DNA from 3 places in the Staphylococcus arlettae genome. Region 1 is predicted to be linked to each of the others. Evidence: riboswitches for the same ligand, from Rfam matches in the RefSeq annotation. Region 1 holds a riboswitch; each other region holds the start of a gene.
The links. Region 1 has a riboswitch for S-adenosylmethionine ahead of metX (homoserine O-acetyltransferase MetX). Riboswitches for the same ligand answer to the same signal wherever they lie in the genome.
Positions count from the first base shown of each region.

Region 2: it holds a riboswitch for S-adenosylmethionine, as region 1 does, so the genes downstream of both, MUA37_RS03030 (Na+/H+ antiporter NhaC family protein) here and metX (homoserine O-acetyltransferase MetX) in region 1, are expected to answer to the same signal.
Region 3: it holds a riboswitch for S-adenosylmethionine, as region 1 does, so the genes downstream of both, MUA37_RS09880 (methionine ABC transporter ATP-binding protein) here and metX (homoserine O-acetyltransferase MetX) in region 1, are expected to answer to the same signal.

Region 1 is NZ_CP094803.1:15,053-23,724, forward strand. Features, by position in the region: gene serS (serine--tRNA ligase) at 1-240, shown strand, start outside; gene MUA37_RS00060 (AzlC family ABC transporter permease) at 677-1,372, shown strand; gene MUA37_RS00065 (AzlD domain-containing protein) at 1,369-1,698, shown strand; SAM riboswitch class I at 1,821-1,922, shown strand; gene metX (homoserine O-acetyltransferase MetX) at 1,984-2,952, shown strand; gene MUA37_RS00075 (YybS family protein) at 3,184-4,110, shown strand; gene MUA37_RS00080 (DHH family phosphoesterase) at 4,125-6,092, shown strand; gene rplI (50S ribosomal protein L9) at 6,089-6,535, shown strand; gene dnaB (replicative DNA helicase) at 6,569-7,969, shown strand; gene MUA37_RS00095 (adenylosuccinate synthase) at 8,261-8,672, shown strand, end outside.
Region 2 is NZ_CP094803.1:669,106-677,777, forward strand. Features, by position in the region: gene hutI (imidazolonepropionase) at 1-1,179, shown strand, start outside; gene MUA37_RS03020 (amidohydrolase) at 1,594-2,715, shown strand; gene MUA37_RS03025 (flavin reductase family protein) at 3,011-3,622, shown strand; SAM riboswitch class I at 3,706-3,809, shown strand; gene MUA37_RS03030 (Na+/H+ antiporter NhaC family protein) at 3,881-5,182, shown strand; gene MUA37_RS03035 (SRPBCC family protein) at 5,331-5,846, shown strand; gene MUA37_RS03040 (MurR/RpiR family transcriptional regulator) at 6,017-6,778, opposite strand; gene MUA37_RS03045 (alpha-glucoside-specific PTS transporter subunit IIBC) at 6,988-8,583, shown strand.
Region 3 is NZ_CP094803.1:2,025,312-2,033,983, forward strand. Features, by position in the region: gene MUA37_RS09870 (MetQ/NlpA family ABC transporter substrate-binding protein) at 1-57, opposite strand, end outside; gene MUA37_RS09875 (methionine ABC transporter permease) at 78-773, opposite strand; gene MUA37_RS09880 (methionine ABC transporter ATP-binding protein) at 766-1,791, opposite strand; SAM riboswitch class I at 1,870-1,977, opposite strand; gene MUA37_RS09885 (thioredoxin family protein) at 2,033-2,335, opposite strand; gene MUA37_RS09890 (toprim domain-containing protein) at 2,332-2,724, opposite strand; gene gcvH (glycine cleavage system protein GcvH) at 2,974-3,354, opposite strand; gene MUA37_RS09900 (arsenate reductase family protein) at 3,536-3,889, opposite strand; gene MUA37_RS09905 (thioredoxin family protein) at 4,028-4,348, shown strand; partial or broken gene MUA37_RS09910 (IS3 family transposase) at 4,448-6,014, shown strand; gene MUA37_RS09915 (nitroreductase family protein) at 6,709-7,248, opposite strand; gene aroD (type I 3-dehydroquinate dehydratase) at 7,314-8,033, opposite strand; gene MUA37_RS09925 (organic hydroperoxide resistance protein) at 8,202-8,627, shown strand.

The DNA.
Region 1 (8,672 bases):
ATTAGTTCATGTTCAAATATCACAGATTTCCAAGCACGACGTTCTAATATTCGTTTTAAACGTGATAAAACAGCAAAACCAGAATTAGCACATACACTAAATGGTAGTGGATTAGCAGTAGGACGTACGTTTGCTGCCATCGTTGAAAATTATCAAAATGCCGATGGTTCAGTGACTATTCCAGAAGTACTTGTACCATTTATGGGCGGCAAAACAGTTATCGGTCCCGTAACGCAATAATAATAATAACAATATAGAATTAAAGCGCGCCATTAAGCATAATGGTGCGCTTTTTAGCGGCCACCGAAGAGGGTAGGGGAGTCTACAAGAATGGATAAAATAACAAAAGATTATCCGAAAAAGATAGAAACAATAAAATATAAAATGCATTCAAGATATAAAAAATATAAACATAAACATATATAATAATACTGTAATAAATGGAAATTTAATATTAAAAGTTATAATTAATAACTATTTTTGAAAATTTTAACAGGGTAGGGGGAGTAAAAAAACATAAAATCAATACTGCATAGCACAGATAAAAGAGGGGAAACAAAGCGGTTTTTAGTATACCGGTAGTCTGACCTCGCACAAACCTAAGTCTAGCCTTGTTGATGTTCCTTTATTTCTATATTAGACTGTTACTATTATTTTACGCTTTAGGAGGGATGAAATGACTGAACGTGTGACATTTAAGCAAGGTGTGAAAGAATGTATTCCTACATTATTAGGCTACGCGGGTGTAGGCTTATCATTTGGCATTGTGGCTGTAGCATCTGGTTTTAGTTTGCTCGAAATAATCTTGTTATGTTTATTAATATATGCAGGTGCAGCACAATTTATTATTTGTAGTTTAGTTATAGCTGGTACACCAATTTCTGCGATCGTACTTACTACATTTATCGTCAATTCTAGAATGTTTTTATTAAGTATGACATTGGCGCCAAGTTATAAAAATTATGGCTTGTGGAATCGTATAGGTTTATCAACGTTAGTTACAGATGAAACATTTGGTGTAGCTATCACACCACATTTAAAAGGCGAGAAAATCAATGATCGTTGGTTGCATGGACTGAACATTACAGCGTATTTATTTTGGACGCTTGCGAGTGTTGTAGGTGCAGTCTTTGGTAAATACATACAAAATCCCGATGTTTTTGGACTCGACTTTGCGATTGTCGGCATGTTTATTTTCTTAGCAGTGTCACAATTTGAGACGGTTCAACGTTCTTATATTTCAATTTACTTAATATTGATTGTTAGTGTTCTTGTCATGATGTTGCTATTCAGTCTAATCATGCCGACTTATGTAGCAATTATTTTATCTTCAGTAATTGCAGCGTGTTTAGGGGTGGTGATGACACGATGACTACTTCAGTACATATGTTAATTATTATTGTGATATGTGGTTTAGTAACATGGTTAACACGTATTATCCCATTTATTGTAATTTCGAAGATTCAACTATCAGAGCAAGTCGTTAAGTGGTTGTCATTTATTCCGATTACTTTATTCACCGCATTAATTATCGATGGTGTGATTGAACAACAGAGTGGGAGCTTTGGTTATAGTCTAAACATCCCATTTTTAGTAACGATAATTCCCACTGTACTCGTAGCATTAGTAACACGTAGTTTAACTATAACCATCTTGGCAGGTATTTTTGTCATGGCGATGATTCGTTTATTATTTTGATGTTTAGCATTGAAGTAGTAAACGTTATTCGTTAGAATGAAAGTAATTAGAAAATTTAGATTTTTGAGATGCTTATACGCAATATTCGTCTAAAGACATAGCGATATACTAAATAAAATTAAATCTTATTCTGAGAAGCTAAGGGACTTGGCCCGATGACGCTTCAGCAACCGACTTGTTAAGCACGGTGCTAAAACCAACGAGTGCTATTCGAATGATAAGTAATTAAGAACTTCTTACTTATATCGGGTAAGAGGTTTTTTAATTTTTGGTAGGAGGAAAACAATGACAAATTATACAGTTGATACATTAGAATTAGGCCCCTTTACAACAGAATCGGGAGAAACGATTAATAATTTAAAATTAAGATATGAACACGTAGGGTATAAAGGTCAACCACTCGTAGTAGTTTGTCATGCATTGACAGGCAATCATCTTACTTATGGGACAGAAGACGATCCGGGCTGGTGGCGTGAAATTATCGATGGTGGTTATATGCCAGTCAATGATTATCAGTTTTTAACATTCAATGTTATTGGGAGTCCATTTGGTTCTAGTTCAGCATTAATAGATGAAGATTTTCCTAAATCAGTAACTTTAAGAGACATTGTGCGTGCAATTGAAGTGGGCATTGCAGCATTGGGATATAACCGGATAGATATTTTAATCGGTGGTTCACTTGGTGGTATGCAGACTATGGAGTTATTGTACAATCGAAAGTTTGAAGTCAACAAAGCAGTTATTTTAGCAGCTACTGACAAAACGTCGTCATATAGTAGAGCTTTTAATGAAATATCACGCCAAGCGATACATCTTGGTGGTACGGATGGTCTCAGCATTGCACGACAGTTAGGATTTTTAACGTATCGCTCGTCTAAAAGTTATGATAAACGCTTTACACCAGATCAAGTCGTTGCATATCAACGACATCAAGGAAACAAATTCAAAAAAAACTTTGATTTAGACTGTTACTTAACACTGCTGGATGTCTTAGATAGTCATGATATTGACCGTGGTCGAGATGATGTTACCGAGGTGCTAAGTTCATTAGAAACAAAAGTATTAACAATGGGCTTTACTGATGATTTACTGTATCCAGATGATTTAGTACGTGCAGTAGGGGAGCGTTTCAAATATCATCGTCATTTCTTTGTGCCTGATAATGTAGGACATGATGGCTTCTTATTAAATTTCAATGATTGGGCGCCAAACTTGTATCATTTCTTAAAAGTATCGCAATTTAAACGTAAATAACACTGATGCCTTAATTTTAGTGTGTAAGCTGCTAAAATTAAGGCATTTTGATGTGTACAGTGAGTTTGAGTAAACTATGTGTATAAAAGTGTCTTTGTGATAGATGAAAATCTACAAAAAGTAGTGACGTGTCGCGTTTCTAGTAGAATTTAAGAAATACAGTTATAATATATTTCCTATAATTGTATAAAACTTTTAAAGAGGTTAGAATAGTAATACAGTCAAAAAAGTATAGGAGTGGCGAATTTGTTTTCAAAAATAAAACCTAAAGCAACTATATTGAGTATTTTAGCATTAATTATAGTAGCTTTAGTCTTGCATATATTACCGCCGCTTGGTCTTGTTTTATGTCTTTTTGCGACGATACCAGGCATCGTGTTATGGCAGAAATCCAAAGAATCTTTTGGTCTAGCGGCTGTGATAACAGTAATCCTAACGACATTGTTAGGAAATGTTTTTGTATTAAGCGTAATGGTCTTAATACTTGTGTTAAGTTTTATCATCGGTCAGCTATTAACCGAACGTACGTCTAAAGAACGTATCTTATATATTACGACAACGTTTGTCAGTATCATAACGTTAGTCGCATTTATGTTATTACAAGCATTTAATAAAATTCCTAGTGCAGCATCATTAACGAAACCACTAAAAGATCAAATGCATACTGTAATTACAAGTAGTGGTGTCGAAGGCGATTATAAACAAATGTTAGAAGAAAGCTTTCGTCAAATGGCAGTTCAACTACCAAGTTACGTTATTGTAACGGCATTTGTATTGATCTTGATTAACTTGCTGATTACATTTCCAATTTTACGTAAATTTAAAGTAGCGACACCAATTTTCAAACCACTATTCGCATGGCAAATGAGAAAGTCATTACTATTCATGTATGTAATTGTACTTATTTGTGTTATGTTTGCCGTCCAACCGGGTACATTTCAAAGTATCGTATTAAATTTTGAAATTGTGTTATCATTATGTATGTATATTCAGGGGCTAAGTGTGATTCATTTCTTCGGCAAAGCCAAGTCAATGCCGCCTATATTAACAGTGTTATTAATGGTTATAGGGACAATATTAACACCATTAACACATATTGTAGTTTTAATCGGTTTTATAGATTTAGCATTTAATTTAAAAGGTATCATTAAAAAATGATTTGAGGTGGAAAAATGAACCGTCAATCCACTAAGAAAGCGTTAGTTTTACCATTTATTATTATGGCGCTCACGGCAATTGCACTTGTAGTAGTATGGTTTATTTTCAGCCAACTCATTGCAGGTATTGCTGGGGCAATATTAATTGTGATTATTATTCTCACAGCATTAATGGTGAGGCAAGCGTTGCACAAGATGGACAATTATGTAGACGAACTAAGTGGACACATATCAGCTGGTAGCAATACTGCTATTAAACACTTACCTATTGGTATGATTGTAATAGATGAAAATGAAAACATAGAGTGGATGAACCAGTTTATGTTAGAGCGTTCAGCTAGAAACGTAATTTCTGATCCGATTAATGAAGTATATCCTAATATTTTAAAGCAACTAGAAAAAACCAAAGAAATTGAAATCCAAGATAATGAATATTACTATCGTGTGAGATATTCAGAAGAAGAACACGTATTGTATTTCTTCGACATTACTGAAGAAGTACATACGAATGAGCTATATAATGAATCAAAACCGATTATCGCGACTTTATTCTTAGATAACTATGATGAGATTACGCAAAATATGAACGATACGCAACGATCTGAAATTAACTCTATGGTGATGCGTGTTATTAGTCGTTGGGCATCAGAATATGATATTTATTTCAAACGCTATAGTACAGATCAATTCGTAGCATATTTAAACCAACGTATTTTAAATGACATTGAAGAAACGAACTTCGATATTCTTAGTCAATTACGTGAAAAGAGTGTCGGTTACCGTGCACAATTAACTTTAAGTATCGGTGTCGGTGAAGGTTCGGAAAACTTAATCGATTTAGGTGAATTATCACAGTCTGGCCTTGATTTAGCTTTAGGCCGTGGTGGTGACCAAGTCGCTATTAAAAATATGAACGGTAACGTTCGATTTTATGGTGGTAAGACTGACCCGATGGAAAAACGTACGCGTGTTAGAGCGCGTGTTATTTCACATGCGTTAAAAGACATCTTAATGGAAGGCGATAAAGTAATTATTATGGGTCACACACGACCTGATTTAGATGCTATTGGCGCTGCCATAGGGGTTTCACGTTTTGCGATGATGAATAACTTAGATGCTTACATCGTGTTAAATGATTCAGATATTGATCCAACACTAAGACGTGTTATGGATGCTATTGATGAAAAACCAGAATTAAAAAATCGTTTTATCAATTCGGATGACGCATGGGATATGATGACTTCAAAAACAACAGTAGTCGTTGTTGATACGCATAAACCAGAAATGGTCATTGATGAAAATATTTTAAACAAAGCAAACCGTAAAGTAGTCATTGACCATCATCGACGTGGAGAAAGCTTTATTTCAAGTCCACTATTAGTATATATGGAACCATATGCTAGTTCGACAGCAGAGTTAGTCACAGAGCTGCTAGAGTATCAACCGACGGAACAACGGTTAACACGTTTAGAATCGACGGTCATGTTTGCAGGTATTATCGTCGATACACGTAACTTCACATTACGTACGGGTTCACGTACGTTTGATGCTGCAAGTTATTTACGCGCACACGGTGCAGACACTATCTTAACGCAACATTTCTTAAAAGATGATATTGATACGTACATTAATCGAACAGAGTTAATTCGTACGGTCGAATTACAAGATAACGGTGTAGCTATAGCACACGGTCCAGACGATAAAACTTATCATCCGGTGACAGTTGCACAAGCAGCCGACGAGCTGTTAAGTTTAGATGGTGTAGAGGCATCTTATGTCGTAGCACGTAGAGAAGAAAACTTAATTGGCATGTCTGCCCGCTCTCTAGGTGCAGTCAATGTGCAATTAACAATGGAAGCATTAGGCGGCGGTGGCCATTTAACTAATGCGGCGACACAACTGAAAGATGTTTCCGTAGAAGAAGCCATTGCACAATTACAACAAGCAATAACAGAACAAATGAGTAGGAGTGAAGACGCATGAAAGTAATATTCACACAAGACGTTAAAGGTAAAGGTAAAAAAGGCGAAGTTAAAGATGTACCAGTAGGTTATGCAAATAATTACCTTATCAAAAATAAATTAGCTGTCGAAGCAACAGCTGGAAATTTAAAACAATTAGAACAACAAAATAAAGCTGCTGAAGCGGAAAGACAACAAGAAATTGACGATGCTAAACAACTAAAAGCGCAATTAGCAGACATCGAAGTTGAAGTTTCTGCAAAAACGGGTGAAGGCGGTAAAATGTTTGGTTCAGTAAGTAGTAAACAAATCGCTGAAGCTTTAAAAGCGCAACACGACATTAAATTAGATAAACGTAAAATGGATTTACCAAATGGTATCCATGCTTTAGGTTATACAAATGTACCAGTGAAATTAGACAAAGAAGTAGAAGGTACGATTCGTGTGCACACGGTTGAACAATAATTTTGGATTGAGATATGAGGTGTAATTGGAAAAATGGATGGAATGTATGAACAAAATCAAATGCCACATAGTAACGAGGCTGAACAATCTGTCTTAGGTGCCATTATCATCGATCCAGAATTGATTAATACTACTCAGGAAGTGTTGCTTCCTGAGTCCTTTTATAGAGGGGCGCATCAACATATCTTCAGAGCAATGATGAACTTAAATGAAGATAATAAAGATATCGATGTAGTCACTATTATGGATCAGCTGTCGCAAGAAGGCCGATTGAGTGAAGCAGGTGGTCCGCAGTATTTAGCAGAATTAACAAACAACGTTCCGACCACACGTAACGTTCAATACTATACTGAAATTGTCTTTAAGCACGCCACAAAGCGTAAATTAATCCAAGCAGCTGATAGTATTGCGAACGATGGTTATAACGATGAATTAGAACTTGATACGATTCTAAATGATGCTGAACGACGCATTTTAGAGTTATCATCATCACGTGAAAGTGATGGCTTCAAAGATATTCGAGATGTCTTAGGAGACGTGTACGAGAATGCAGAGTTACTAGACCAAAATAGCGGTCAAACACCTGGTATACCAACAGGCTATCGTGATTTAGACCAAATGACTGCAGGTTTTAACCGTAATGATTTAATTATTTTAGCGGCACGTCCATCGGTAGGTAAGACTGCCTTTGCTTTAAATATCGCACAAAAAGTCGCGACGCATGAAGACATTTATTCGGTAGGCATTTTCTCACTCGAGATGGGTGCTGACCAATTGGCTACTCGTATGATTTGTAGTTCGGGAAATGTTGATTCAAACCGTTTACGTACGGGTACGATGACTGAAGAAGACTGGAATCGTTTTACGATTGCTGTCGGTAAGTTATCACGTACGAAAATCTTTATAGATGATACGCCAGGTATTCGTATTACTGATATAAGATCTAAATGCCGTCGACTGAAACAAGAGCATGGTTTAGATATGATAGTAATAGACTATTTACAATTAATTCAAGGTAGCGGTTCACGCTTTTCAGATAACCGTCAACAAGAAGTCTCTGAAATTTCACGTACCTTGAAAGCCATTGCCAGGGAATTAGAGTGCCCAGTTATCGCATTAAGTCAGTTATCACGTGGCGTGGAACAACGACAAGATAAGCGTCCAATGATGAGTGATATTCGTGAATCAGGGTCTATCGAGCAAGATGCGGATATCGTCGCTTTCTTATATCGTGATGATTATTATAATCGTGGCGAAGATGATGAAGACGATGATAACACAAACTTTGAGCCACAAACAAACGACGACAATGGGGAAATAGAAATTATTATTGCCAAACAGCGTAACGGTCCGACAGGTACTGTTAAATTGCACTTTATGAAGCAATATAATAAATTTACTGACATTGATTATGCGCATGCCGAAATGGGATAAGAAAAAAATATAAAATTATTTTTACCGTACATTAAACTGATACATGTATTTAATGTACGTTTTTTATTTATTATTTTCACAATATTTTTAATGGAAGTATGTGTTGTATTTTTGATTATAACAGCGATAAAACATTGATATGACAATGATTAACTCTAAATTATCAGAAAATAAAAATACAGGGATAGCATTGTGTTTTCGTCAAATCAATGTTCGATTTTTGTTTGCAATATAGCTCATCTCTTGGTAGAATACGTAATGGTTAATTGAGAAAAACTTGGAGGTGCTCATATGTCATCAATCGTAGTAGTTGGGATACAATGGGGAGACGAAGGTAAAGGTAAAATTACAGATTTCTTAGCAGAAGAAGCAGACGTTATTGCACGTTTTTCAGGTGGTAATAACGCAGGTCATACAATTAAATTCGATGGAGAGACTTATAAATTACACTTAGTACCATCTGGTATTTTTTATAAAGACAAACTCGCTGTTATTGGTAACGGTGTAGTTGTAGATCCAATCGCATTATTGAAAGAATTAGATGGACTAAATGAAAGAGGTATCTCTACAGATAATTTACGTATTTCAAACCGTGCGCAAGTTATTTTACCTTATCATTTAAAACAAGATGAATATGAAGAAGAGCGCCGTGGAGACAATAAAATAGGCACAACGAAAAAAGGTATCGGTCCTGCATATGTGG
Region 2 (8,672 bases), 650 kb from region 1:
CCATTAAAAGGGCAAGAGTTAAATGACTTAGAACTCATTGAAAATGGGACAGTTGTAGTTAATGATGGCAAAATTGTTTATTCTGGTCCTTATACTACTGAATATGAAGCGACAGAGACAATTGATGCTAGTGATAAAGTGGTATCACCTGCGCTTGTTGAAGCACATACGCATTTAGTACATGGAGGTTCTCGTGAGCATGAGATGTCTTTAAAAAGACAAGGTGTATCTTACTTAGAAATTTTAGAACAGGGTGGCGGTATTTTAAATACAGTAGATGCCACTAGACAAGCGAGTGAAGCGGAATTATTCTCTAAAGCTGAAAAAAACTTATTAACTATGGTTCAACATGGTGTGCTTACAATTGAAAGTAAAAGTGGATATGGCTTAGATAAAGAAAATGAATTAAAACAATTAAAAGTATCCAATCAATTAGCTGAGAAATATAATTTAACTATGAGACATACATTTTTAGGGCCACATGCAGTGCCTAAAGACGCAACGTCTAATCAAGCATTTTTACAAGAAATGATTGACTTATTACCAGAAGTTAAACCATATGCTGACTTTGCCGATATATTTTGTGAGACAGGCGTCTTTACTATTGATGAGTCTAAAGTATATATGGAAGCAGCTAAGCAACAAGGTTTTAAAGTGAAAATTCATGCAGATGAAATTGATCCATTAGGTGGTTTGGAATTAGCTATTGATGAACAAGCGATTTCTGCAGATCATCTTGTAGCATCTAGCGAAGAAGGCAAAGCAAAATTACGTGATAGTGATACTGTAGCTGTGCTATTACCTGGAACAACGTTTTATTTAGGTAAGGAACAATATGCAGATGCACGTGGCATGATTGACAATAATGGTGCGATTGCTATTGCTACTGATTTTAACCCAGGAAGTTGTGTTACTAACAATTTACAACTAGTCATGGCTATTGCTTCCTTAAAATTAAAGCTTTCTGCAAATGAAATATGGAATGCAGTAACTGTAAATGCGGCTAAAGCCATTGACGTTGATGCCGGAACTATTGATAAAGGTGACAAAGCGAATATTGTCATTTGGGACGCACCTAATCATGAATATGTTCTTTACCATTATGGTATTAATCATGCTTCTAAAGTTATAAAAGACGGCAAAGTTATTGTAGATAATCAATATCAGTTACAAAATTAATATAAAGAGCTATGGGACAAGCATAATCATAGCATGTTATTGAAGCAACGATAAACATGTAAATGATTTATGCCTGTCCTATTTTTAATGTTAAATTTTAAATTCCGCTAACTATGATAATATAAAGAACATAAATTAATTTACATAGTCTCTGTTTAAAACTACGAATGGGAGTAATTTAACGTTTTAACATGTGCTTGTTGGAAAAAATAGCTTAGCTTTTTAACGAGCAAGTTTAAACTATTCGTTATTACTTCTTGCTATAATAGGCTATAGTAAATAAAAGCGATTGATTTAGTCGGTTATTTAATAAAAGTAGTCATGTGTATAAATGGAAAGCTGTTTTAAGGCAGAATAAGAACTATATGTTTCTATAAAATATACACATCGACAATATCAAAGGAGTGAGAAGGGATGACAAGTTTTGATGATTATGTAAAATGGAGACGTCTTTTACATCAATATCCTGAAGTATCAGATTATGAATATGAAACAACTAAAAAAATTAGAACTATTTTGGAATCATATGATATTAAAATATTAGATTTGCCGTTGGATACAGGTTTAGTTGCTGAAGTCGGACAAGGTGAGCAGTTTATAGCGGTACGTACTGATATAGATGCTTTACCTATAATTGAACAAGTTGAACATGATTTTAAATCGACTGCAGAAGGCGTAATGCATGCTTGTGGTCATGATATTCATATGGCAAGTATTTTAGCCGTAGCAATAAAACTTAAAGCTATGGAAACGCAATTAAATGGTCGTGTACGCATTATTTTTCAACCTGCAGAAGAAATAGCACATGGCGCATATAGTATTACTAATACTGGAGCATTGGAAGGTGTGAAAGCAGTATTAGGTTATCACAATTATCCTTCATTAGCTGTCGGTGAATTTGCTATCAAACAAGGAACGGTGACCTCAGCAGTAGACCGTTTTGAAATAACAATCCATGGTAAAGGTGCACATGCTGCTAAACCTGAACAAGGTAATGATCCAACAATCGTCTTAGGCCAACTCATTACTAGTATTCAATCAATAGTAAGTCGGAATTTATCTGCCTTTGATCAAGGTGTCGTGACTATCGGTGAAGTGTCTTCAGGTAATACATGGAATGTAATTGCTGACAATGCTTATGTACAAGGTACAGTACGTACGTTTGACGTGGAAGTACAACATTTAATAGAACAACGTTTACAACAAATATGTGATGGCCTTGCGCAAACTTTTGATGTGGAAATTGAGCTAACTTATCATAAACTGCCGGGAGCAGTGGTAAATGATGAACAACTAACACAGGATGCTATCGATGTGGCTCGTAACGTTGGTTATAACGTCACAATAATGGATAAACCGTTAACTATAGGAGAAGATTTTTCAGGTTTTTCAAACCAGTACCCAAGTGTATTTGCATTTATTGGGTCAGATAGTATGTATGATTTACATCACCCAAAATATGATCCGAACGAAGAAATATTACGATTAGTACCTGATTATTTTGTAGCATTTGTCCAAAAATTATTAAACGAATGAATGGTATAATATGTAATTGCTACCAGCGTTTTGGGGTAAACAAAAGTATAAAAATTTAATAGGCGAGTGTGTTTATGTCTAATATAAATCTAAGAATTAAATTTTCTAATGCTGATTTACTACAACAAGAATAATTAGTACGGGAATACCCCTTGATTTATGGCGGTAAAATGTCTTATCAAGGTTATGAAATTCTATTGGTATACAAATAGATTAAACATAAGAGTAACTTGTATTAGCATTGAATTTTGTTAGTATTTGGAATCGCTTATTATTGAATTAGGAGTATGAACAAATGAAAAGAATTGACCCACAAGGATTAACTAAAAAACAGAATTATAAATTATTAAGTGGTAGTGTCATTCCGAGACCCATTGCTTTTGTCACGACTCAAAGCGAAACCGGCGTAATGAATGCAGCACCATTTAGTTTTTTTAACGTGGTGAATAGTGCGCCCCCAATGATAATGATTTCAACAACGCGAGCAAATGGGAAAAGAAAAGATACTTCAGTAAATATAGAGCAAACCGGACAATTTGTTGTTCATATTACAGATAATAATATTGTAGAAGAAGTAAATAAGACGGCAGCTCCTATTGCTATAGAATTAAATGAATTAGAAAGAACATCATTAAATCTTGTGGATTCTGAAGCAGTAGATGTACCAGGGATTGCACAAGCTAAAGTACGTATGGAGTGTAAGCTGGATAGAATCATCCCACTAGGTGATAAGCTTGAAGGTTCTGATCTTATTATTGGTGAAGTAGTCATGTTTCATATAGCTGATGATGTATATTTTGAAGACAGTAAAATAAACCCTGACACTTTACAAGCTGTTAGTAGATTAGCTGGTAATGATTATGCTCACATAGGTGAAACATTTACGATAATTAGACCAAACAATTAATTTTATAGTTACTCAGTTAATAGTTTAGCTACAAACTGTTGACGTACTATCTAAAATGTTGTAACGTAATAACGAATTTAAATAGCTTATCAAGAGAAGTGGAGGGACTGGCCCTAGGAAGCTTCGGCAACATGGTAATGCGTGTGCCAATTCCAGTAGCAGCAAACATACTGCTAGAAGATAAGATGACAAGGTCTAATGCCGCTCTTTTCTTCAATAAGGAAAGAGCTTTTTTAATATGAAGAAAGTAGGTTAGTTATGAGTAAATTACAACAAGGTAGTTTTTGGGCACTATCGCCATTAATAGTATTTGTACTATTATTTTTAGGCGTTGGTATTATTACAGGTGATTTTACTACGATGCCATTAAATGTAGCAATTGTCATTGCTTCAATTTTTGGTTTGGTACAAAATAGGAAAAAGCCATTTGGTGAAAAAATAGATATTTTTACAAAAGGTGCAGGTCATCCTAATATTATTTTAATGGTGTTGATCTTTATTTTAGCGGGTGCCTTTTCACAAACAACGGAAGATATGGGAGGCGTACAATCTACTGTTAATCTCGGATTAACATTGATACCTGAGAATTTATTAATTGTAGGGTTGTTTGTAATTTCGATGTTTGTATCGATTTCAATGGGGACATCAGTTGGTACTGTTGCAGCCATTGCCCCAGTAGGTTTTGGACTTAGTCAAGCGACAGACATATCTTCAGCAATTACTATGGCTACAGTAGTAGGCGGTGCCATGTTTGGTGATAATTTATCTATGATTTCAGATACTACTATTGCAGCAGTACGTACTCAAAAAACAAAAATGAGCGACAAATTTAAAGTCAATTTTAAAATTGTTCTGCCGGGTGCACTCTTAACTATTATCGCGCTATGGTTTTTGACACAAGGTACACAAGTTGCTGACACAAAAAATTATGATTTTAACTTTATTAAAGTATTGCCTTATCTTATGGTCTTAATTTTAGCGATAGTAGGGGTTAATGTTGTAATTGTGTTAATAGGTGGTACGTTATTATCAGCAATTATAGGTCTGATTGATGGTTCATTTAAGTGGACGAGTTTATTACAATCTATTTCTAAAGGTATTATAGGTATGGAAGATATTGCCATCATTGCATTAATGATTGGTGGACTTGTAGCACTTATCCAACATAATGGCGGCATTGCATGGTTATTGAATTTTGTTCGGAATAGAGTGAAATCAAAGCGTGGGGCAGAGTTAGGTATAGCTGGTTTAGTAAGTACAGCTGATATTTCTACAGCTAATAATACAATTTCAATATTGATGGCAGGCCCATTAGCAAAAGATATTGCTGACGAGTATGACGTGGATCCAAGAAAATCCGCAAGTATTTTAGATATTTTCGCTAGTTGTTTCCAAGGAATCCTACCATATAGTCCACAACTTATTGCTGCTGCAGGTGTAGCAAAAGTATCTCCATTAGAATTGGTGCCATATAGCTTTTATCCAATGCTATTAGGTCTTTGTGGCTTAGTTGCTATTTTCTTAAAACTACCAAAATTAAAACCAAAAACACAAAAGTAGCGATTACTTTGACGTTCTAGTGTTTTGACGATAAAATATATTAGTTAATAACTATAACTACAACTACTAATTTTATTTGAAACGTTACAGTTTTGAATTGATGAGTATTACGGTAAGATAAAGGTAAGATTAAAGGTAGGTGACTATTTTGGCCAAGTACAACATTGAGAATGATAATGTGCAAGTACAATTGGAACGATTGTTTAAAGTTGAACCAGAATTGGTATATCAAGCTTGGACTGAGCAACAATTTTTGAAACGTTGGTTTATGACTTCTGAACGGACGAATCAAAGTATAACAATTGATGCGCGTGAAGAAGGTAAATATGAAATTGTTGATGTACGCAAAGGGAAAGCAAATAGAGTCCAAGGGACATTCGTTACCCTTGAACCGCATGACTATATTGAAATGACAATCGGCATGCCAGAACTGAGTGATGGTGAAGATACTATTCAAGTTGAAATATTTGAGCGTGAAGCTGGTATTACACAAATGCTATTTACGTATAGTGCGATAGTTCCTAAAGAGCGACGATTGACGCAATTAGAATATAAGCAAAAGAAAAAAGAATATCATGATTCAACAGCTCATGGTTTCGAAATGTTATTCGATAGGCTACAGGAAACAATTGAAGACTATCGTGAAAATTATAAAAATATTTAAAGAATAAATTAAAATTATAGTGCGCGGAATATAAATACAACAATTTAGTATATATAAATAGGTGACTATATGCTGAACACATTTATATACTAAGTATTAGCAATCTAGTCACCTTGATAATAGACGAAGCAATATGGCAGACAGTAATGTTTGATATCGCTTCGTCTTTTTTATGTGAAATTTTGTTGCACCATACGTTCGTGGTATTTGCGTAGTACAGTTTCAAAAAATATATGATAGCTAATAAAGCTTGAATAATCGGTACCATCTGTTAAATAGAAAGTATTACTAGAAACATAAATATTATAATTGGCTTTTTGTGCTAAATTGTTATCTTTTAACGTTGTGATAGAAAAGAAATATTTTTGTCTCACTTGCAAATAATTGGTGATCTCGGTTAATTGCTGTGATTCACCTGATAAAGAAATAATGAAGAAAATATCTTTATTTGTCGATTTATTTAATATCATTTTAAATTCATGAATATCATGTAAGACTATTACATTTTTATGGATAGTTAATAGTATACGTCGAGCTTCCTGTGCTACGTTCATTTGAGCTAAACCTGTACCATATAAATAAATCGTGTCTGCGTGGTAGATTTTATCTGTAATTAAGTGATAATCCACACGTTCCAAGTATGAGAATGTATTGGATATTTCTTGTTTGAATTGGTCTATGGAATCGGATGGTAACTGTGAGGGATGTTCTGTTTCAAACTTTAAGTATGACTTGAAATCACTATAACCATCGAATCCTAATTTTTTAGTAAACCGGTGTATTGAAGCATTGGAAGCATGCGTACGTGCAGCAAGCTCTTGGATTTTCATAGTTTTACATTCTCGTATATGTGTATTTACATAATGTGCAATTTGTATATCGTTATCGTTTAACTTTTCGAAATTGTTATTTAAGCGTTCGTCTAGTAACAACGCATTCACCTCTTCATAATTGAAAATATTTCCTTCATTTGAAAATATAATCTGATTATACAAAAGATTTCAATTTTAAGTCAAACCCTTGTTTATATGTAAGCGTTTACCTTAAGATGTTGTTAAGACATACAACTTGTATACGGTCAAAGTTGTAAATAACAGTATTTGATTAATGAGATTTAATTTTATGAATTGGGGTGGCAGTAATGAATGCTATAAAACGTTTTGGTAGTGCCATGATTGTACCGGTACTTATGTTTGCTTTCTTTGGTATTGTACTAGGATTTGCTACATTATTTAAAAATCCAGCAATTATGGGAAGTATAGCAGAGGATGGAACAACTTGGTTTAAAATATGGTCAGTGATTGAATCGGGTGGCTGGACAATTTTCAATCATATGGAAATTGTGTTTGTAGTAGGTTTACCTATTTCACTAGCTAAGCGAGCACCGGGACATGCTGCGTTAGCTGCATTAATGGGATATTTAATGTTTAATACTTTTATTAATGCGATTTTAACGCAATGGCCACATACATTTGGTGCCAATTTAGAAAAAGGCGTAGAAAACGTTACAGGATTAAAAGCTATTGCCGGTATTGAAACATTAGATACAAATATTTTAGGTGGTATTATTATTTCCAGTATAGTGACTTGGATACATAATAGATACTACAATAAAAAATTACCTGAAATGCTAGGTGTCTTCCAAGGATTAACGTTTGTAGTAAGTATTTCATTTTTTGTTATGCTTCCTATGGCGTTGCTTACTTGTATTGTATGGCCTACGATTCAAGCTGGTATAACATCATTACAAGGATTTATTGTAGGCTCTGGTTTTATTGGCGTCTGGTTATTCCATTTCCTAGAACGGGTGTTGATTCCAACAGGACTACATCATTTTATTTACGCTCCAATAGAAGTAGGACCAGTAGTAGTAAATCATGGTTTAAAAGCAGAATGGTTTAAACACGTTAATGAATTTGCCAATAGTACTAAACCATTAAAAGAACAGTTTCCATACGGCTTTATGTTACAAGGTAACGGTAAAGTATTCGGATCAATTGGTATAGCGTTGGCAATGTATTCAACTACACCTGCTGAAAACAAGAAGAAAATTGCAGCTTTACTTCTTCCAGCAACATTAACAGCTGTGGTAGTAGGTATTACTGAGCCATTAGAATTCACATTCTTATTTATTGCTCCATATTTATTTGTATTACATGCAATCCTATCAGCATCAATGGATACAATTATGTATGGCTTTGGTTTAGTAGGAAACTTTGGTGGCGGACTTATTGATTTCTTTGCTACAAATTGGATTCCACTAGCACAAAACCATTGGTTAACTTATGTTATCCAAATAATTATTGGTTTAATCTTTACAGGTATATATTTTGTAGTATTTAGATTTTTAATATTGAAATTTAATATACCATTACCAGGTCGTGATAAAGAGAAATCAGAAGTGAAGTTATATAGTAAGCAAGATTACAAAGAAAAACAAGGTGCTAATGATTCTGTTTATGCAGCTACAGGCGATGAATATACTGATAAAGCGAATTACTATTTACAAGGATTGGGTGGCGCAGAGAACATTAAAGATGTCACAAATTGTGCGACGAGATTACGCTTAACAGTGAAAGACCAAGAAAAAGTAGAAGATAATGATTACTTTATTCATAATCAGATGGCACATGGATTAGTAAAAAGTGGTAAAAACGTTCAAGTTATTGTTGGAATGTCAGTACCACAAGTAAGAGAAGCATTTGAAAATATGGTATTTACTGAAGATGAAGCATAATAAAAGGAGAGTGAGACAGAGATCTAATGGTAATAAAAAGTTTTCGTGGTCTCCTCTCCGTCTATAATGACTAAAGTAAAAAGATTAAG
Region 3 (8,672 bases), 640 kb from region 1:
AGCTGCCAATACTACAGATAAAACTAATACAAAAGCTAAACTAAGTATTTTTTTCATGTTTTTCTCCCCATTTCATGTTATCGTTTGTCTAATTTATTTGTAGCCCAATCACCAATGAATTGAATAATGAACACAATAATTAAAATTAAAATTGTCGAAACTAAAATGACATCATTTTGATTTCGTGTAAAACCAGTTAAATATGCAAGGTTCCCTAATCCACCTGCACCTATAACACCTGCAATTGCCGTAGAACCTACTAAGGCGATTGCTGTAACTGTAATTCCTGATACTAACGCTGGCATAGCTTCAGGTAACAATACTTTTCTTACTACTGTCCATGTATTGGCACCCATTGACCACGCCGCTTCAATTACACCTTTATCAATTTCTTTAAATGCGATTTCAACTAATCTAGCATAAAATGGAGCAGAACCAATAATTAATGCTGGTAAGGCACCTGTTGGTCCACTTATTGTACCTAAAATTAAACTAGTGAACGGTATAAGTAATAATATTAAAATGATGAAAGGAATTGCTCTGAATAAATTAACGACAAAAGAGACAATGCTATAAAAAATTCTAGCTGCTTTAGCGTCACTTTTAGCTGATAAAAAGAGCAACACTCCTAAAATAATACCAAAAATAAAAGCAAAAATAGTTGCTATCACTGTCATATATAACGTTTCATAAGTTGCTACCCACACTTGTGACCATTGTACATTGGGCATCGTAATCATTTCTTGGAGGATTTCACTAAATGAACTAGTCATGACGTAACACCTCCACTGATACTTGTTGTTTTGCTAAATCACTGTTGAAATCTTCGAATTTTTCAGAATTTATATTCGGAAGATGTAACACTAAAAAGCCAATTGACCCACTTTTAGTATTTTTTATATTTGCTTCTAAAATATTTACGTCTATTTGATGCGCCCGCGTAATGTATGACACGATAGGTTCAGTAGTGTTATTACCAGTAAAATTCAATCTTACTATGTAATCATCTTTGCCAAAATGCTCTATGTCTGCAAATGCATCTTCAAAATCATCATTTAAGTCTTCTTTAACAAAGCGTTTCGTTACTTCATGTTTTGGATTTTCAAATACATTCGTCACAGATCCTTGTTCTATAACACTGCCATTTTCCATTACTGCGACTTCATCACAAATACGACGTATAACATGCATTTCATGAGTGATAATCACAATAGTTAAATTTCGCTGTTCTTTAATTTTAAGTAATAAATCTAAAATTTCATCTGTAGTCTGTGGATCTAGTGCACTTGTCGCTTCATCACATAACAACACAGTCGGTTCGTTTGCTAAAGCACGTGCAATACCAACACGTTGTTTTTGACCACCAGATAATTCAGATGGGTATGCGTCTTCTCGTCCTTTTAATCCTACTAACTCAACAAGTTCTGCAGCCCGTTGTTTTGCTTCTTGCTTCGGTACCCCAGCAATTTCTAATGGGAATGTTATATTATTTAATACAGTACGTGACCATAATAAGTTGAAGTGTTGAAATATCATACTCACTTTTTGACGTTTTTTTCTTAAATCTTTTTTAGACAATTGTCCTATATTGTCACCATCGATTGTTACGTCACCTGAAGTTGGTTGTTCTAAATTGTTAAACAGTCGAACTAATGTACTTTTGCCCGCACCTGAAAAACCAATAACTCCAAAAATTGAGCCTGATTGAATACTTAAATCAACATGATCTACCGCAAGCACATCTTGCTTTTTCGTCTTATAACGCTTGACGATTTGATTTAACTCAATCATTGTTTGTCCTCCTTGTATTGCTTATAAATTAAAAAAATGCTTTCTCATCTTAAAAGATAGAGAAAGCAATAACACCCTCTCTCATCTTTTAAAGTTCGGTCGACTTTATGTGAATTGGCACCATTTCTATACTTAGACGGTTGCCGGGCTTCATAGGGCACATCCCTCCACCTCTCTCGATAAGAGTTACATTATTTAATTATTTTTAATCCTACCACTGCACTAATGATTCGTCAATATATTATTGCAAATTTTCTAAAAGATATGGCACAGATTGAAAAGCGTAAATACGCTTTATTTCCTTATCTTTAGACATTAGTTGTAACACAGGAACCGATTGTATTTCATTGTCCTGTGAATACTCAGGGTGAAAATTCAAATCAATTTTAGTAATTGGTAATTTTAAGATTTCATTTGCGATATCTAACATTCTTTCAGATATTTTACATGTACCGCAAGTTGGTGTATAACCAAAAACTAAATGTTTATCTTTATCAAAATGTTCACGTACATTTGCTACGTGTTGTTTTGTCGTTGCATTCATGTTAATAAACTTACCCTTTCAGCTATATAATCTAGTTTAGCTTTATTGATATGCTCTTCGTCTTTAACTACAAAGCCGTTTTTTTTCAATACTTTAGCTAAATATCGTTTTGGACATCTCGCAATTTCACAATACTGTTTATCCACTCTAACATGTTTACTTTCGCTTAAATAGTGTTTAAACCATCTACGAATCTTTTCTCCCTCATCGTCTGAATCAACTAAAATTGTAACTTGTTTATCGTACAAAGATTCCACCATTTCATCAATTTTATCAATACCCATAGTTCCATGAGTACAAATAATTTCAATTGGTTCATCAATTACTTGTTTAACTCTCTTTTTATCAGATTTGCCTTCAACAATGATAACTTTATTAAGAATCGTCATGACATCCACCTTCTAAAAGTTGATAATAAACTTATACTATATTTGGTTTTTCACAAAGACACGAGGTTATAAACATATTATAATTTTGTATCAATATTGTAAAAATGGCGTCTTTACTTGTCAAATTCATTGTTACAGCATTAATTTTCCATGATTTTGAGGGTTTATTAAATTTTGGTAAACTTTAGCGCCATAGATAAGTTAAAAACTCCAAGACAGTAAATATCATGGAGTTTAAAATCACTTATTCTATTCACCAATCATTTCAGAATATTGTTCAGCTGAAAGTAGTTCATTCAATTGATCTAAATCACTAACTTCAACTTTCACCATCCAAGCTTTTTCATATGGTGATTCATTTACAAATTCAGGGCTATCTTCTAATTCTTCATTTGCTTCTACTACTTTACCAGTAACAGGTGCATACAATTCAGAGACAGTTTTTACAGATTCAACACTGCCAAAAGTATCCCCCTCTTGGATGTCATCATCAACTTCTGGTAATTCAACAAATACAATATCACCTAATTCACTTTGCGCATATTCAGTGATACCAATTGTAACCGTATTTCCTTCAACTTTTATCCATTCATGTTCTTTTGAGTATTTTAATTCACTTGGTACTGCCACGAGAATCCCCTCCTATATGATTTTACATATTTATGATGCCATATGAATGTATGACTGGCAACTGTTTGCCTTTAATAATCAAAAATTTATGTTACTTTTACACAGCATCATTAAGCGTTTTCATAAATTGATTTTGACTGCATTTTTGAAAACTTTAGCGATCGTTATAAAGTGAAAATCTTTATAACCATGTCGCTTTATACTCTTCTTCTTTGAAACCAACAGTTGCTTTATCGCCTAGCACAGCTAGTGGTCGTTTTACTAACATACCATCAGAAGCAAGTAAATCTAGCTTTTCATCATCAGAAAGCGTCCCTATTTTATCTTTTAAACCTAATTCGCGATATTTGGCACCATGTGTATTAAACATTTTGTTAATTTCAATGCCAGTACGTTCTAAAATATCTTTAAACTCATTTTTAGTTGGTGTATGTTGAACGATGTCGATAGGTTCATAACTCACACCGTACGATTGTAAAAATTTAGCAGCTTTTTTACATGTCGTACAATTAGGATATTGGTAAAATTTAATCATGTACTGTACCTCCTATACGTTGTTATCACTAATATAGCAGAATTACGATCAAAACGCTTCAATTTTTAAGCTAAAATTTTTATTTCCCTAGTTTTTTTAGTTATAATGTAATCAATTAATAATCAAAGGAGCGTTAATATGGAAACAATTAACTCAACAAGTAATTTTGATTCAACTATAAATAGTGATCAACCTGTCATTGTAAAATTCGAAGCAGGATGGTGTCCAGATTGTAAAGCAATGGATATGTGGATTGATCCTATTGTAGAAAAATACAATAATTATAATTGGTATACAGTCAATAGAGACGAACTAGAAGATGTTGCAGCAAATAATGACGTTATGGGTATTCCAAGTCTTTTAGTCTTCAAAAATGGTGAAAAACTTGCTCACCTACATTCAGCAAATGCTAAATCACCAGAACAAGTTGAGTCATTCTTAGCTGAAACATTTCAGTAATACAAAAACTAGCACATTAATTTGATATGCTAGCTTCAAAACGTAAACAAGCCCTTCACAGTAATTTGATATGCTCCCTTCAAAGTAGACATTAAAAAAATGAAAACTTTGAAGGGAGTATTTTTATGTCTAGAAAATTAATTGACTTAGATTTATTACAATCAGTTTTTAATAATTATGAAAATGGTATGAGTTTCGAAAGCATTGTAGAAATAGTTGATGTTAATCTATCTCCAGAATATCTCCGTTATATGTACAATAGGTATTTAACAAACGGCTTATATTCTTTAATACGTAACTCACAAAATAATAAGTATTCATTTCAATTTAAAATGAATGTAGTTCAGGAATATTTGGATAATGATATATCTTATAAAAAATTGGCCATTAAATATAATATTCCTGCCCATGAAACTGTACGCAAATGGGTAAATCGTTATACTGGAAGAAAAGAGAATACCAATTATTCTCCAAAACAAGAGGTGTATACGATGAAAGGTAAAACAACAACATTCAAAGAACGTCTTATAATTGTAGAATACTATTTAGATAATGAAATTAGTTATAAAGATTGTGCTAAAAAATATGATGTTAGTTACGGTCAGTTGTACCAATGGGTACAAAAGTATAAATCACATGGCCGTGATGGCCTCCAAGACGGTAGAGGCAAAGGCAAACCTAAATCTATATTAACACCAGAAGAACAGAGAGAAGCTGAAATCCAAGAACTAAAAGATCGAAATAAAATATTAGAAATGGAAAATAAAGTCTTAAAAAAATATCAAGAAATAGAAAGAGAGATGATAAATCAACAAGCAAAAAAATCGCAGCATATGAAACGATTGAAGCGCTAAGAAATGAATTTCCAATTAAACATTTATGCCAAACTTTAAATATTTCACGCGCAAGTTATTATAAATGGTTACATCGAAAGCCCACACAAAAAGAATTTGAAAATAAAATATTAATAAAAGAAATCAAACACATTTATGAAAAATATAAAGGCATTTATGGATATAGACGAATTTATATTTATATTCGCCTATATTTGCATAAAAAAGTAAATCATAAACGTGTTTATCGGTTAATGAATCAACTAAATTTAAAAGCAGTTATCCGCCGTAAACGCAAGCGCTATAAGCCTTGTACTCCTCAAACGATAGCCGAAAACGAATTAAATCGTGAGTTTCAAGAAAGAGAGGCTAATAAAAAATGGCTAACAGATGTAACTGAGTTCCAACTTGAAAATGGAAGTAAAATATATCTTAGTGCAATATATGATTTGGGAACAGGTAAAATCGTAAGTCATTATTTGGGAAATTCAAATAACAATCAACTCGTATTTAAAACATTTGATAAGGCAGTCAAGACTGTAACTAGTACCGAAGGTATTATATTTCATAGCGATCGTGGTTTTCAGTATACTTCCCGATTATTTAAAAATAAGTTAAATCACCATAAGATGATACAAAGTATGTCTCGTGTTGGAAAGTGTATTGATAATGGTCCTATGGAAGGTGTTTGGGGAATTATTAAATCTGAGATTTATAGAGGTTCTAAACGGTTTAAATTCGAAAGTATAGAAGAAGCATTTCAAGTTATAAATAAATATATAAAGTTTTTTAATAATGAAAGAATTACATTAAAAATGGCTAATCTCGCATAAAACGAGACTAACCAATTTTTTAATTATTTACTTGTCTACTTGACTGGGTGCAGTTCAATTTGCGAAGGGCTTGTTTACGTTTTATTTATATAGTTTTTCAAAATAGTAATGATTTATGCCGACTCCTGCGGGAATAGCACTTGCCAAGACTATAGGCTAAGACAGTGCCCGCGGAAAGCGTGCATAAAAAAACTGCCAACAAACTCAGTAGCTTTGTCGGCAGTCTGGTGAGGCTAGGACAATATTGATTTGTTCTAGTCTCTTTTCATATTGGCAGTAGCTGTCTGCATTGAAAATGCGCTTCAAACCAAGCTTTTTTCAACGCTAGTCAGCCTTGCCGGGGTGGGACGACGAAATCATTTTTTCAAAATCAGATTTCTGTCCCACTCCATGTGTTATTCGAAATCTCTTTTCATATTGGCAGTAGCTGTCTGCATTGAAAATGCGCTTCAAACCAAGCTTTTTTCAACGCTAGTCAGCCTTGCCGGGGTGGGACGACGAAATCATTTTTTCAAAATCAGATTTCTGTCCCACTCCATGTGTTATTCGAAATCTCTTTTCATATTGGCAGTAGCTGTCTGCATTGAAAATGCGCTTCAAACCAAGCTTTTTTCAACGCTAGTCAGCCTTGCCGGGGTGGGACGACGAAATCATTTTTTCAAAATCAGATTTCTGTCCCACTCCCCTTTATAAATTAAAATTGTGTCATTATATTTTGAGTTTGACGTGGTGGATGATGCATTTCATCTTCCATATCTGTTAAATACATAAAACCGACTAAACTTTCATTATCTTTCACGCCGAAAACGTTTCTTATTTGTGGTAAAAAGATATATTGAGGTGTCTTCCAACACGTACCTATTTGCGCTTCATGTAGTAAAAGCATTAAATTTTGAGCAAAGGCACCAAAAGCCAAATAATTTTCCAAATTTTCTTTTTGGCGTGGATCTTCTTGTACAATTAATGCCAACATACCACCTAAATTTGTCACAGCATTATAGTGATCTTGCTGTTTATCGGGTTGGTGATGAAAAGCAATACGCGATACTTGCTTACTCATTTCACCTAATCTATTTTTAGCGATATGCACAACACGCCATGGCTGTCTCATACCATGATTAGGCGCATACGTAGATTGTTCAATCGCTTGGTATAATGCTTGATCATCAATCACCATATCTCTTTTAAACATTTTAATACTTCTTCTATTCGCGATTGCATCTTGTAATTCCATGAAACAACGCCCTTTCTTATTGATAATTATTTTCAATTATAAAATACTATCAGGGAATTTTCAAACTAGTTATAAAAATCTAACTGTTGACGCAACGTTGCTACGTGAATTTGTCCAGGTGCTTTTGGAGTGTCTATACAGCCATATGAAATTGTTCCACCAAACACACCTTGCGCAGTACGTGAAACAATCCCTATTTTACCCATAGCAATGCCTACAACACGTTCATTTACTGAATCTGCTGTTACAGACATAGCATTTAATAAATTAGTGACATCTTCTTTCCCTTTAGGCATTACTGCTACCTTCAAGTAATCTGGAGCCAACAAATGCATTTTATAATACAAATGCTTTAACTCATCTAATTGTGGGGTTTGATCAAAGTCATGATAGGACAATACTACTTCTTTATTATTATTTTGCGCTAGATTGATTACTGTTGTTAATTCCTCAGGATTTTGCTTTTTATCAAATTCAAGATCAATAACGTCAAATGTTTCTTGTGTTATTAATGTGGTTAAATATTCAAGATATTCTTTTGACGCTAACGTTCCTAAACCACCTTGGTTGGCCGTACGATATGTCACTAATATTTGTTTATTTAACGCTAAGTCTTTTAGCTGTTGTAATACTGCACGTACTGTTGTTGTTTCTATTTGTTGCCATTGATCTATACGTAATTCAATTATATCGAAGTCCGATTGATATCGTTTTAAGTCTTCAATTGTAGCTGGTAATAATTCATTTTCCGGAGCAATGGTTACCGCTATTTTCACTTGTGCCATTATTCACACCTCTATTTTAGTTATTCTATTTAGCATTTATTGTATCTTAATCAATTCCATGAAAACAATAACTTTAATGAATTACTATTTTATCATTTTGAAATTGATGATTAGTTTTTATATTAAAGGGTATGCAAATTATATGATTTAATTTAGGAGGTAATAAATATGGCAGTTAATTATGAAACAAAAGCAACGAATACAGGTGGACGTAATGGACATGTCCACACAGATGATAAAGCAATTGATGTAGCAGTCATTCCACCAGCTCAAGCTGATGCTGAAAAAGGTACAAATCCTGAACAGCTATTTGCTGCAGGTTATGCATCTTGTTTTAATGGTGCTTTTGATTTAATTTTAAAACAAAACAAAGTTAGAGATGCCGAAACAGAAGTTACCTTAACTGTACGTTTAGAAGATGATCCAGAGGCAGAAAGTCCTAAGCTAAGCGTTGACATTGATGCAAAAGTTAAAAATGTTTTATCTCAAGCTGATGCTGAAAAATATTTACAAGACGCACATGAGTTTTGTCCATATTCTAAAGCAACAAAAGGCAACATTGATGTTAACTTAAATGTTGAAGTTGCTGACTAATTCAATTGGTTTTACTAATAGTCGAGAGCATGAAGGCGAAGTATT